Regions from separate parts of the Enterobacter cloacae complex sp. R_G8 genome, predicted to be linked through region 1. Evidence: riboswitches for the same ligand, from Rfam matches in the RefSeq annotation. Region 1 holds a riboswitch; each other region holds the start of a gene.
What was found. A riboswitch is a leader RNA that binds a small molecule or an ion and turns the genes downstream of it on or off. The one in region 1 is predicted to bind thiamine pyrophosphate.
Positions count from the first base shown of each region.

Region 1 (4,835 bases):
AACAGCAGCGCGTTACCCACGGCCATGGCGCAACAAAAGAGGATCAACTTACGGCGATCGCCCTGGCTGTCGGATCGTTTCGCCAGCCACAGGCTGACCAGGATCCCGGCGATGGCGTTCACGGTATAAAACAGACCGATCCAGAACGGCTGCGCCCCCACCTCCCGACTGAGAAAAAGACTCAGCGTCGGTGCCTGCAACGCCCCCGCCACGCCCATCATAAAGGCCACCAGCATAAAAGCGGCATACACGCCGTTCAGGCGTCGCCCCATTGTCATTAACCAGAGCATCTGCAAGTCCTTGTGAAAGCGAATCGAATTGGGTGAAAGAATAAACGAAAAAAGCCAGCAAAAAACATTTTGCTGGCGGGTGATAAGCACCAATACTCAGTCACACATGATCGAGGCGAGTTAGCGAGAAGAGGTCGGTTTCGTAACGTCCCACTGCATCAATTCTTCTAACATTTTCAGCCGTTGCTCAGCACACTGACGGGCCAGCCAGGACGTTCCTTTTGTCGCTGAAAAGTACTGCTGATAAAACTGACGAGCGGTAGACCTCTTCATAATTTACCTCCTCACTTCATCAGGAAGAATTATTGGCTTAATATAGGGATTAATAAATTGCTGATTTTTTGTCAGGAGTTCCCCTTTTATGCCTTCTGGTCGTCTGCAACAACAATTTATCCGCCTCTGGCAGTGCTGCGAAGGGCAATCGCAGGAGACCACGCTCAACGAACTGGCAGAGCTCCTTAACTGCTCCCGACGTCATATGCGCACGCTGCTTAACACCATGCAGCAACAGGGCTGGTTAAACTGGGAAGCCGAAGCAGGACGCGGCAAACGCTCACGCCTGACCTTTCTCTATACCGGCCTGGCCTTGCAGCAACAGCGAGCGGAAGATCTGCTGGAACAGGACCGAATCGATCAGCTGGTGCAACTGGTGGGCGATAAAGCCGCAGTACGTCAAATGCTGGTCTCTCATCTCGGGCGAAGTTTCCGTCAGGGCCGCCACATCCTGCGCGTGCTCTACTATCGTCCGATGAAAAATCTGCTCCCCGGCACGGCATTACGCCGTTCAGAAACCCATATGGCCCGACAAATTTTCAGCGGCCTGACGCGGATAAATGAGGAAAACGGGGAACTGGAAGCTGATATTGCGCACCACTGGCAGCAACTTTCCCCGCTTCACTGGCGCTTCTTCTTACGTCCCGGCATCCACTTTCATCACGGCCGCGAGCTGGAAATGCGCGATGTCATCGCGTCTCTGGAACGTGCCCGCAAGCTTCCGCTCTACTCGCACATTTCGCGGATTCACTCCCCTACGGCCTGGACGCTGGATATTGAACTGTCTCAGCCGGACAAATGGCTTCCCTGGTTGCTGGGCTATGTGCCCTCGATGATTCTGCCCGGTGAATGGGGATCACTGGACAATTTTGCCAGTCAACCTATTGGCACCGGCCCCTATGCCGTGTCGCGTAATAATAATAACCAGCTGAAAATTCGCGCGTTTGATGACTATTTTGGTTACCGGGCGCTGATCGACGAAGTGAACGTCTGGGTATTACCGGATCTCAATGAAGAGCTCAGCGCCGGGCTGACGCTTGAAGGTCCCACTACGGGTGAAAAGGCGGTGGAAAGTCGCCTTGAAGAGGGCTGCTACTATCTGCTGTTTGACAGTCGCACCCACCGGGGAGCCAATCAGGCGGTACGCAAATGGATTAGCCATGTCTTATCCCCCTCCAATCTGATTTACCATGCGGAAGAGCAGTATCAGACGTACTGGTTCCCGGCGTACGGTCTGCTTCCCCGCTGGCATCACGCCCGGCCAGTGCAGTGTGACAAGCCGGCAGGGCTGGAGTCCATCACTCTGACCTACTACCGCGAGCACGTGGAGCATCGTTTTATCGCCAGAATCATGACCAGACTGCTGGCCGCAGAAGGTGTTCAGCTGACGATCCAGGAGGTCGACTATGATGAGTGGCATCGTGGCGATATCGTAAGCGATATCTGGCTGAACAGCGCCAACTTCACCCTGCCGCTCGATTTCTCGCTCTTCTCACACCTGTATGAAGTCCCGCTGATCCAGCACTGTATCGATCGGGACTGGCAGCAGGACGCCGCACAGTGGCGCGCGGGCGAGATGAATCTGGCCACATGGTGTCAGGCGCTGCTGGCCGAACAGGCGATCGTGCCGCTGATCCACCACTGGCTGATGATCCAGGGTCAACGCAGTATGCGGGGGTTACGGATGAATACGCTCGGCTGGTTTGATTTTAAATCCGCCTGGTTTGCGCCACCCGAGCCATAACACTTTCGTAATATTCGCCAAATCATTACAATACCGCCGTTCTCAACGGGGTGCTGCATCACTGATGTGCGCTGAGATAATACCCGTCGAACCTGATCCGGATAACGCCGGCGAAGGGATTTGAGGCTGTCGCTCAAAATCCTTTGCCACTCAACCTTGAGGTGCAAAGTGTTAAAAAAAGTGCTTCCCCTGCTGGCGCTGTTTGCGCTGCCTGCTTTCGCAAAACCCGTCCTGACGGTCTACACCTACGACTCCTTTTCTGCCGACTGGGGCCCAGGCCCGGTAGTCAAAAAAGCCTTTGAAGCCGACTGCGACTGCGAACTGAAATTCGTGGCGCTGGAAGATGGCGTCTCGCTGCTTAATCGTCTGCGTATGGAAGGCAAAAACAGTAAGGCCGACGTGGTACTCGGCCTGGATAACAACCTGCTGGATGCGGCGTCGCAAACAAAACTGTTCGCCAAAAGCGGCGTGGCGGCAGAGGCGGTTAACGTGCCGGGCGGCTGGAAGAACGACACCTTTGTGCCGTTCGATTACGGATATTTTGCGTTTGTCTACGATAAAAACAAGCTGAAGAATCCGCCGAAAAGCCTGAAGGAGCTGGTGGAAAGCGACCAAAAATGGCGCGTGATTTATGAAGATCCGCGCACCAGCACGCCGGGTCTGGGTCTGCTGCTGTGGATGCAGAAGGTCTATGGTGATAAAACGCCGGAAGCGTGGCAGAAGCTGGCCGCCAAAACCGTGACCGTCACCAAAGGCTGGAGCGAGGCCTATGGTCTGTTCCTGAAAGGGGAGAGCGACCTGGTGCTGAGCTACACCACCTCCCCGGCTTATCACATTATCGCCGAGAAGAAAGACAACTACGCCGCCGCTGATTTCGCTGAAGGACATTATCTGCAGGTGGAAGTGGCCGCCCGCACTGCCGCCAGCAAGCAGCCGGAACTGGCCGAGAAGTTTTTGAAATTCATGGTTTCCCCGGCGTTCCAGAATGCGATCCCAACGGGTAACTGGATGTATCCGGTGACCAACGTGACGCTGCCTGCCGGCTTTGAGCAACTGACCAAACCGCAAACCTCGCTGGAGTTTACGCCGCAGCAGGTCGCCGCGCAGCGAGCAGCATGGGTAAGTGAATGGCAACGCGCCGTCAGCCGCTAATTCCCGGCTGGTTATTTCCCGGACTGCTCGCCGCCGTAGTGATGGTGGCGGTCAGTCTCGGCGCTTTTCTGGCATTGTGGTTTAACGCGCCGGAGAGTGATCTGCTCTCCCTCTGGCACGACAGCTATCTCTGGCATGTCATCCGGTTCTCTTTCTGGCAGGCGTTTCTCTCTGCCCTGCTGTCGGTGATCCCGGCCATTTTTCTCGCGCGGGCGCTCTACCGCAGACGCTTCCCCGGCAGGGAGGCGCTGTTGAGACTGTGCGCCATGACGCTGATCCTGCCCGTTCTGGTGGCGGTATTTGGGATCCTGAGCGTGTATGGTCGTCAGGGCTGGTTGGCCGCTCTCTTTAACCTGCTTGGTCTGGAGTGGACCTTCTCCCCTTACGGGCTGAAAGGTATTCTGCTGGCACACATCTTTTTCAACATGCCCATGGCGACCCGGCTTTTTTTACAGGCGCTGGAGGCTATCCCCGGCGAGCAGCGTCAGCTTGCGGCACAGCTGGGTATGCGCGGCTGGTCATTCTTCCGCTTTGTCGAATGGCCATGGCTGCGCCGTCAAATCCCTCCGGTTGCGGCGCTGATCTTTATGCTCTGTTTTGCCAGTTTCGCCACCGTACTTTCACTTGGTGGCGGGCCACAGGCCACCACCATCGAACTGGCGATTTACCAGGCGCTGAGTTACGACTACGACCCCGGCCGCGCTGCGCTTCTGGCTCTGGTACAGATGCTGTGCTGTCTTGTGCTGGTCCTGCTGAGTCAGCGTCTGAGCAAAGCCATTCCACCGGGCAGTCATCAGATTACAGGCTGGCGCGATCCACAGGACAGCCTGCACAGCCGAATCGCGGATGGGATGTTGATCGTACTGGCCCTGCTGCTGCTTCTGCCGCCGCTGCTGGCCGTTATCGTCGATGGCGTTAACCTTAACCTCGTCTCCGTGTTGCAACAGCCCGTCCTCTGGCAGGCGACCTGGACATCCTTGCGCATTGCGCTGGCTGCCGGGCTATTGTGTGTCGTGCTGACCATGATGCTGCTGTGGAGCAGCCGTGAACTTTATGCACGCCAGGCGCGCAAAGCCGGGCAAGCGCTGGAGCTGACGGGAATGTTGATCCTGGCAATGCCGGGCATCGTCCTGGCAACCGGCTTCTTTTTAGTGTTCAACAGTACGGTTGGTCTGCCGGAAAGCGCCGACGGGATCGTGATTTTTACCAACGCCCTGATGGCCATCCCCTATGCGTTGAAGGTTCTGGAAAATCCCATGCGCGACATCAACAGCCGCTATGCTTTGCTGTGTCAGTCGCTCGGCATGCAGGGCTGGAAGCGGCTAAAGGTAGTCGAACTGCGCGCGCTAAAACGCCCGCTGGCTCAGGCGCTGGCC
Region 1 is NZ_CP102246.1:4,344,738-4,349,572, forward strand. It holds gene NQ842_RS20510 (sugar efflux transporter) at 1-290, opposite strand, end outside; gene sgrT (glucose uptake inhibitor SgrT) at 411-563, opposite strand; gene sgrR (HTH-type transcriptional regulator SgrR) at 652-2,307, shown strand; TPP riboswitch at 2,344-2,444, shown strand; gene thiB (thiamine ABC transporter substrate binding subunit) at 2,476-3,459, shown strand; gene thiP (thiamine/thiamine pyrophosphate ABC transporter permease ThiP) at 3,435-4,835, shown strand, end outside.

Region 2 (4,835 bases), 510 kb from region 1:
GTAGAGAGAGAATTGCTGATAGTCACGCCCGGTCAGCACGCCGCCCCAGGTATCGAAAATCATCACCGACTGCGCACCCGCTTTGATCTGCGCGTTCAGATAGAGGGTGACGCTTTTCGCCAGCTTGTCGAGCAGCGCATGCAGGGCCAGCGGCTCGGCATACATCATCTTTTTAATGACGGTAAAGGCTTTACTGCTGCCGCCTTCAACCATATAGGTCGCCAGCGTCCATGGGCTGCCGGAGAAGCCAATCAGTGGGACTTCGCCTTTCAGTTCGCGACGAATGGTGCGCACGGCGTTCATCACGTAGCCCAGTTCACCTTCCGGATCGGGGATCGGCAGCTTATCCACGTCGGCTTTGCTTTTGATTGGGGAGGTGAAGCGCGGGCCTTCGCCGGTTTCGAAATAGAGCCCAAGGCCCATCGCATCCGGAATGGTCAGAATGTCCGAAAAGAGAATGGCGGCATCCAGCGGGAAGCGGCGCAGCGGCTGGAGCGTGACTTCACACGCCAGCTCGGCATTTTTGCACAGCGACATAAAATCGCCCGCCTGCGCACGCGTGGCTTTGTACTCTGGCAGATAACGTCCCGCCTGGCGCATCATCCACACCGGGGTGACATCAACGGGCTGGCGCAGCAGCGCACGCAGATAACGATCGTTTTTCAGTTCGGTCATTTTTGCAGTTCCTTAAGCGTCATGGCCTCAGTGTAACATGTCACTCAGCATCAGCCCGACACATTGCTACGGTATCTTCTATCAGCCGACGAGCGACGGTGCCTGGTGGTGGCAGCAGCGGTAAATCGTCGTAGCGATACCAGTTCGCTTCCAGTAACTCTTTCTGGTCGATAACAATCTCCCCGCTGTCATAGTCGGCCATAAAGGCCGTCATCAGCGACTGCGGGAACGGCCACGGCTGCGAGGTGACATAGCGCAGGTTCTTAACCTTAATACCGCTCTCTTCCATCACTTCACGCGCCACCGCCTGTTCCAGCGTTTCGCCCACTTCGACGAAGCCGGCCAGCACGGTATGAATGCCGTTGCGATGGCGGGTATGCTGCGCCAGCAGGATGGAATCGTCACGACGGATAGCGACGATAATGCACGGCGCAATTTGCGGGTAGTAGCGCTCACGGCAGTGGCTGCAGAGCATCGCCCATTCGGTTTTACTGGGGTGCATGGTGTGACCACAGTAGCCGCAGTACTTATGCGAACGGTAAAACTCAGCCAGTTGAACGCCCCGGCCCGCCAGCTGGAACAAGCCAACATCCTGATCCAGCACCTGACGAACCGATCCCATGTCATTGCGGCGTGGCTGTTGGATCAACCACACGGGTTCCCCCTGCCATTCCCCGATCCTTAGCGCGGGCAGGCCTACAAGATCGAAACGATCTGCCGCACCATAGGGTATCTCCCCGGCAGGCAACCATAATTTTTGTTCGTGACTGACGATCCACCAACCGAGATCTGATTTTTCAATAATACGATCCATATCTATTGCACTACCTTCGCTTCACTGACATGTTGTTAGCATTGTGGTTACATTTTGGATAAGCAGATCCCATTCTAAACCTTGCGGAGTCGACCATGTTAAACCAGCTAGAAAGCCTGACTGAGCGCGTTAGAGGAAGTAACAAACTGGTGGATCGCTGGCTACATGTGCGCAAGCATCTACTCGTGGCTTATTACAATCTGGTCGGTATTAAGCCTGGCAAAGAATCGTTTATGCGGTTGAATGAAAAAGCGCTGGATGATTTTTGTCAGAGCCTGGTCGACTATCTGTCCGATGGCCATTTCAATATTTATGAACGTATTATCCGTGAAATGGAAGGGACGACGCCGTATTTAACCGCCAGCAAACTCTATCCGCTGCTGGAAGCCAACACCCAGCAGATCATGGATTACTACGATTCCACGCTTGAGAACGCTATCGATCACGATAACTATCTTGAGTTCCAGCAGGCGCTTTCCGACCTTGGCGAAGCGCTGGAAGAGCGATTCACGCTGGAAGATAAGCTGATCGGTCTCGCCCTGGATAACAACCTGAACATCAGCAGCGAAGATAACATTGCGCGCCCTGCTTGAGTTCTTAATCGTTAACGAGTAATTTACAACCATTCGCCCCTCTCTGGAGGGGGATTTTTCTTGTCGGAGTGCCCAGTGTGAAAGCACGGGCTGAGACCGTTAATTCGGGATCCGCGGAACCTGATCAGGCTAATACCTGCGAAGGGAACAAGAGTCACACTGCTGTTGTATCGCCCACCGGGCGATCTCCTCTTGCTTCATCCGTCGTCTGACAAGCCATGTCCTTCACTTTTGGAATGAGCTATGTCTACAACAAAACTGACCCGCCGCGAACAGCGCGCACAAGCCCAACACTTCATCGACACCCTGGAAGGTACCGCTTTCCCGAACTCAAAACGCATTTACATCACCGGCTCACAGGCGGATATCCGTGTGCCAATGCGTGAAATCCAGCTTAGCCCGACGCTTATCGGCGGCAGCAAAGCGCACCCGCAGTATGAAGATAACGAAGCCGTGCCGGTGTATGACACCTCTGGTCCGTACGGCGATCCTGCGGTTGCCATTAACGTTCAGCAGGGTCTGGCGAAATTACGCCAGCCGTGGATTGACGCGCGTAACGACTGCGAAGAGCTGTCTGACCGCAGCTCGGCTTACACCAAAGCGCGCCTGGCGGACGACGGTCTGGATGAACTGCGCTTCACCGGGTTGCTGACGCCGAAACGGGCGAAAGCGGGCAAATGCGTCACCCAGCTGCACTACGCACGCCAGGGTATCGTCACGCCGGAGATGGAATTTATCGCCATTCGCGAAAATATGGGCCGTGAGCGCATCCGCAGCGAAGTGTTGCGCCACCAGCACCCGGGGGAAGGCTTCGGGGCACGTCTGCCAGAAAACATTACGCCGGAGTTCGTGCGTGATGAAGTGGCCGCTGGCCGTGCGATTATTCCCGCCAACATCAATCACCCGGAATCTGAACCGATGATCATCGGCCGCAACTTCCTGGTGAAGGTCAACGCCAACATCGGCAACTCAGCCGTGACCTCCTCCATCGAAGAAGAGGTCGAAAAGCTGGTCTGGTCGACGCGCTGGGGCGCGGACACGGTGATGGATCTCTCCACCGGGCGTTACATCCACGAAACCCGCGAGTGGATCCTGCGCAATAGCCCGGTGCCTATCGGAACGGTGCCCGTTTATCAGGCACTGGAGAAAGTGAACGGTATTGCCGAAGACCTCACCTGGGAAGCCTTCCGCGACACGCTACTGGAGCAGGCTGAACAGGGCGTAGACTACTTCACCATCCACGCGGGCGTACTGCTGCGCTACGTGCCGATGACGGCGAAGCGTCTGACCGGTATTGTCTCGCGCGGCGGCTCTATCATGGCCAAATGGTGCCTGTCGCACCATAAGGAAAACTTCCTCTACGAACACTTCCGCGAGATCTGTGAAATCTGTGCCGCGTACGATGTCTCCCTGTCGCTGGGCGACGGCCTGCGTCCGGGCTCCATTCGTGATGCCAACGACGAAGCGCAGTTTGCCGAGCTGCATACTCTGGGCGAGCTGACCAAAATCGCCTGGGAGTATGACGTACAGGTGATGATTGAAGGCCCGGGACATGTCCCGATGCAGATGATCCGCCGCAACATGACCGAAGAGCTGGAGCACTGCCACGAAGCACCGTTTTATACCCTGGGGCCGTTGACCACGGATATCGCACCGGGCTATGACCACTTCACCTCCGGGATTGGTGCGGCGATGATCGGCTGGTTCGGCTGCGCCATGCTTTGCTATGTGACGCCGAAAGAGCACCTCGGTCTGCCTAACAAAGAGGATGTGAAGCAGGGGCTGATTACCTACAAAATCGCCGCCCACGCCGCGGACCTGGCCAAAGGCCACCCTGGCGCGCAAATTCGCGACAACGCCATGTCGAAGGCGCGCTTTGAATTCCGCTGGGAAGACCAGTTCAACCTGGCGCTCGATCCTTTCACCGCCCGTGCGTATCACGATGAAACCCTGCCGCAGGAGTCGGGCAAAGTGGCTCACTTCTGCTCCATGTGTGGGCCAAAATTCTGTTCGATGAAAATCAGCCAGGAAGTCCGTGACTACGCCGCCGCGCAAACCATCGAAGTGGGTATGGCGGACATGTCAGAAACCTTCCGCGCGAAGGGCGGCGAAATCTACCTCAAACAAGAGGAGGCGTAATGTATCAGCCTGATTTCCCCTCCGTTCCCTTTCGTTTAGGACTCTATCCGGTGGTGGACAGCGTGGCGTGGATCGAGCGCCTGCTGGCGTGCGGCGTTCGCACAATCCAACTGCGCATCAAGGATAAACGTGATGACGAGGTGGAGGCCGATGTGGTCGCCGCCATCGCGCTGGGACGTCGTTACGACGGGCGCCTGTTTATCAACGACTACTGGCGGCTGGCCGTTAAGCACCAGGCTTACGGCGTGCATCTGGGTCAGGAGGACCTGGAAACAACGGACCTGAGCGCAATCCGGGACGCTGGATTAAGACTGGGGGTATCAACACACGACGACATGGAGATCGACGTGGCGCTGGCGGCTCGCCCTTCGTACATCGCACTTGGCCATGTTTTTCCGACGCAGACCAAACAGATGCCCTCTGCCCCACAGGGGCTGACGCAGCTGGCGGCGCACGTTAAACGCCTTGCCGATTACCCTACCGTTGCGATCGGTGGGATCAGCCTGGAACGCGCTCCTGCCGTGCTGGATACCGGTGTCGGCAGTATCGCTGTCGTCAGCGCCATTACCCAGGCGGCAGACTGGCAGGCCGCCACCGCACAGCTCTTACAGCTG
Region 2 is NZ_CP102246.1:4,856,907-4,861,741, forward strand. It holds gene hemE (uroporphyrinogen decarboxylase) at 1-675, opposite strand, end outside; gene nudC (NAD(+) diphosphatase) at 716-1,489, opposite strand; gene rsd (sigma D regulator) at 1,585-2,082, shown strand; TPP riboswitch at 2,137-2,246, shown strand; gene thiC (phosphomethylpyrimidine synthase ThiC) at 2,326-4,221, shown strand; gene thiE (thiamine phosphate synthase) at 4,221-4,835, shown strand, end outside.
Region 2: it holds a riboswitch for thiamine pyrophosphate, as region 1 does, so the genes downstream of both, thiC (phosphomethylpyrimidine synthase ThiC) here and thiB (thiamine ABC transporter substrate binding subunit) in region 1, are expected to answer to the same signal.

Region 3 (4,835 bases), 2.4 Mb from region 1:
CGCTCGCCGGGCAGAATATTGCCGTGCTCCAGCATCCCGCTGCGTACCGCGTTTTTTACCGTTTCGGCAAATTTCAGATACAGCGGCATGTTGTCGGGCGCGGCGATCCGTTCATTCAGTTGAGCGATTAACCGGGTATGCGCTTGTTCCATCTCTGTTTTCTCAGGCGTGGTGTTTCCTGCCAGTATACTGGCTTACCACCATGCATGAAAATGATGAACCGGCCCAATACCGTGACCCACTTCCAGAGTATCGGCTTTTGCCAGCGCGGCGGAGAGCCACGTTTTGGCCTCGCGTACCGTATCGCCCCAGCTGTTGTGCCGTGGACGCAGCGCCGCCAGCGCGGCAGAGAGCGTGCACCCCGTACCGTGGGTATTTTTGGTGTGCACACGCGGGGCCGTGAAACGCAGTTCACCGTCACGGGTAAAGAGCCAGTCCGGGCTTTCATCGTCATCAAGATGGCCGCCTTTCATCAGCACCGCGCCGCACCCCATCGCCAGCAGGGCATTCCCCTGCTCTTTCATTTCACGTTCATTCTGCGCGTGCGGCGCGTCTAACAGTGCGGCCGCTTCAGGCAGATTTGGCGTAATCAGCGCCACCTGCGGCAGCAGTTTCTTGCGCAATGTCTCAACAGCAGATACAGAGAGCAGCGGGTCGCCGCTTTTAGCCAGCATCACCGTATCAAGCACCACATTTTGCACCTGATAACGTTGCAGCCGCTCAGCCACCGCCTCGACGATATCCGTTTCCGCCAGCATCCCGATTTTGGTGGTATCGATGCGCACATCGCTGAACACCGAGTCCAGCTGTGCACCGACAAAATCAGGCTCGATACGGTAGACCGATTGCACGCCGCGCGTGTTTTGCGCCACCAGCGCGGTGATCACCGAGCAGCCATAGGCGCCCAGGGCGGAGAACGTTTTCAGGTCGGCCTGGATACCGGCACCGCCGCTTGGATCGGTACCGGCAATCGTCAGAGCATTAATTCGTTTCATGCCTCCCCCTCCAGGTTGTGCAGCGCATCAAGGAACGCGCTGGCAAAGCTGCCCGGCCCGTAAGACTGCGCAACGGCGATCGTTCCGGCGCGCTTCATCCATCCGCAGGCAGCGGCAACATTATCCAGCCGATCCCCCGGCAGGGAACAACTCGCCGCCACCACCGCCGAGAGCGCACACCCGGTGCCCACCAGGCGGGTCATTAACGGATCGCCGCCCGCAACCGTTCGGGTGCGCTGGCCGTCGGTGACGTAATCCACCTCCCCCGTCACCGCCACAATGGCATTGGTCTGGCGAGCCAGCGCCTGCGCGGCGGGTAGCGCGGCGGCGGCGGTGTCGGTGGTATCCACACCGCGTCCCCCTGCGCTCATCCCCGCAAGGGCGAGAATTTCCGAAGCATTGCCGCGAATGGCGGCTGGTTTCAGGGCAAGGATTTGATGACAAAAGCGGGTACGGAACGCCAGAGCGCCCACCGCAACCGGGTCAAGCGTCCAGGGCTTGCCTGCCGCCACCGCGCTCTCGATGGCCCGCCGCATCGACTGGGCGCGGGGCGTGGTGAGGGTACCGACGTTAATCAGCAGCGCATCGGCCATCCCGGCAAACTGCTCGGCCTCTTCGGCTTCAATTACCATTGCCGGAGAAGCGCCAAGCGCCAGCAGAACGTTGGCCGTAAAGGTTTGCACGACATCGTTGGTCATACAGTGCGTGAGCGGGGAACGGGTTCGGAAGTGATGTAAAACGTGTAAATCGAGCAGGTCAGGCTGCATAGGTTCGCTCCTGCCTTGCGTGAAGAAGCGATGACCAGGGGAGGCATCTGACTTCCCTACGCTGGCATTATCCAGATCAGGTAATACGGGTATTTCTCAGCCTTCACAAAGAAGGGCACCCCGAGTCAAATAAATCAAAAGTTTACGATTAACGTCTCGTTAATCCCTGTTCCGGATCATGCCAGCGGAAAGCCAAAGACTCAACCTTAAAAAATGCTCTGTGTCCCGGTTTGCGTCTCATGTTGTGTCCCACATCCAAACGACAATAGGGCAGAAGAGGCCGGGGATATGCTCGAACTTCACATTGCAGCCTCCCCCCACGCAAGAACCTTGGCTACCACGCTCTGAAACGTGGGGAAAGCCTGCCAACGCTCACGAAACTGTATGGGCATTCATCACAGGCGGTCACGCAGGCATACTGTGGGATCATGGATCGTGATGCCTGGAATGTATATAACGGGATCGACTACTAATCCCGATATTAAAGGAGAGAATTGGTGGGTGAATTCATAGTAAACATAAGGAAGCGTTACGCAACATTCGAATATTGATACACGTTGACCAAATGGCCCTGTATCCCATAAAACCGAGAATGTCGTGACCTTACTCCTCTTAAGCTCTGAACTTCTGGGTCTTACACATAAAAAAATGAGAATTACGGCGTGGAGTCTCAAAGTTTGATCATGTGTTCTTTCCGCTAAATAAGACGTTGGGAAAGTATTTCATGTTGTCTTCGACCTTATTGCACGTAAAATGACCAGACACATTTTGGGAAGGAGTCTTTAATGGATATTGCGCTGCTCAACAGAGGCTGGAACAGAACATGGTCAGATACCATGGTGAATCTGGAAGCCCGGAAACTCGTCGAAACAGCAAATCGGTTATCAGCATTCTATTTGCAAGATGGGATAACACGTATCAAGTTTGTCGAAGAGATAAAACAGGTTGTAGAAAAGGAGTTTGAGGCAGCACGGCGAGCTAAAACAGACGAAGAATGCATTGTATGCATCAAAAATCTGCGTGCCGAAACGGATAATCTGCATGAACAAGAGCGCCTGTTAAGAACCAGAGCCGCACAACTTTATGCAAAAGTCGAGTTTGTCAGGGAAAAAAATAAAATCGTCGGATATATGATTTCGGCTGTGAATATCGTTATATCAGGGATGGTTTTCTACGGCGGAATGATTATGATCTCGACGTTGACCCCTATTGGAGTCCTCGCTGGTGCAATCTTAGTTTCTGATGGCACTAACGGTGTAACCAGAGAAGTGAATAAATTATTATCTGGAGGGAAATCTAACTCTGAAGGTGTAGTCGCCGACAAAGTGATTAGTATTGCACAGTTTATGGGGTTTAAGGCTGAATCTGGTCTGGCTTTTTATAACACTCTCACACTAAGCGCAAACATCTACAGCATTTTTGGATTAGCGAGAAAAACAGGTGCATGGCGATTGTTCCGTTGGCTTCCCCACGATTACTACCGCAAAGTCAACACAATGAGTCGCCCCAAGTTAACTATGAAAATAGTAGGATACGGTATCAAGGCTAAAGTTATTTTTGACCTGCTTTCCACCGAAGCACCGAATCATTAACCCCTGTATTTTCTCCAAAACCGCCAGGATTTGTAAGAAAGGACTGGCGGTTGAACAAAAACAGCAATCAGCATTGCTATAGATAAACCGATTCCAGTTGATATGATGTATTCTATTTCATTTGAAACAATTACCCAAAGAAACATTGCTATGAAAGCGTAAAAGATCCAAAGAACTATCCTGAATCGATTAGCCAGATCCTGAATTGCCTCTCCCAACGTGCCGCCATAGCTTTCAACGTTATTTTTTATTTTCTGCAAATCTGTTGGTGTAAAACCAGAACGTAACAAAGCTTCATCAGTAACTTTCATATTGTATCGTCCTTTATCTCTCAAAAGATGTTTCTCAATCACTGATTGTGCCAATAATCATACTGATGAATTTTATAGCAATCCAGCCGAAACTTTTCGGCACACTCTAGCGCCCTCTCCTTAGCACTGGTAGCACCTGAGCCACTCTTCTCATGACCAACGACCTGTTGCAGATGTGCCAGGTTGCCAACCCAACTGACCTGCTCCCCGTTGATTAATCCTAACACGGGCCTGGCATTCTATAATGGAGTTACACTTGGCGCCAATGTGTACAGTATAAATGAACTCGCTCTCAAAACCGGAGCCTGGAGATTATTCCGCTGGCTTCCCCACGATTACCGGGGCGGGATCAGTCCATTGATACTGTAGCATAGTCTGTAAAAAAGGGGGATCACTCCCCACCTTCTAAACCCCCTTTTTTTATAACAATCCTCTTACTAAGTTATAGCAATCAACGCTAGATACATTTCCACTTGAAATTTTCAATATAAATATTTTTATCTTGCATCTAAAACAATTGTCACAGCTTCAAAAACATTTCATTCAAAAGATGAGAAAGGTTCGATAGCAAACCATGTAGTAAATTCTATAAATTTGAATTAACTATTTTGTGCATTTCCCTTAGTTTCTGGCTGATATACTTAAGCATTTCTTATTGGTTAGTGTTTGATGCTTTTTTGAATACCCAATACCTTCCATTACCTATCTAACTGTATTTATTGCAAATAATATCTTTCCTATCACAGCAGACCACTTTAGCTTTTAATGCGAATATTGATCCACATCAATAAGCTGATGTTCACGATGAATAATAGTTTATTCACGTTACTAAAAAAGATTCGAGCAAAGATAAACCTATGTTGATTCATGCCAACAACCGGGAATTCGTTGCTCAAACAAACTTGGCTTAATACAGCCAATATATAAATCAATAATTTAATGATGAGAGTCTCTAAAATGAAATCTTTGAATAAATCTTCTATTGCTGTTTTAGTCTTTGGTGTTGTGTTTACTGGCGTTATGTCTGGTGCTCATGCTCAATCTGGCGATGTTCTTTCAACTCTGAACGGTACAGATTCAAATGGTACCGCTTCAAACTTCAATGTACGCGGTAACTATGGCGTTACTTACAATCTGCAAGATACAGAAGGTCATTTATCTAAATTGGAT
Region 3 is NZ_CP102246.1:1,825,914-1,830,748, reverse strand. It holds gene NQ842_RS08690 (GntR family transcriptional regulator) at 1-152, opposite strand, end outside; gene thiD (bifunctional hydroxymethylpyrimidine kinase/phosphomethylpyrimidine kinase) at 195-995, opposite strand; gene thiM (hydroxyethylthiazole kinase) at 992-1,762, opposite strand; TPP riboswitch at 1,799-1,895, opposite strand; gene NQ842_RS08675 (DUF4225 domain-containing protein) at 2,548-3,354, shown strand; gene NQ842_RS08670 (hypothetical protein) at 3,351-3,665, opposite strand; partial or broken gene NQ842_RS23375 (DUF4225 domain-containing protein) at 3,882-4,004, shown strand; gene NQ842_RS08660 (YadA C-terminal domain-containing protein) at 4,623-4,835, shown strand, end outside.
Region 3: it holds a riboswitch for thiamine pyrophosphate, as region 1 does, so the genes downstream of both, thiM (hydroxyethylthiazole kinase) here and thiB (thiamine ABC transporter substrate binding subunit) in region 1, are expected to answer to the same signal.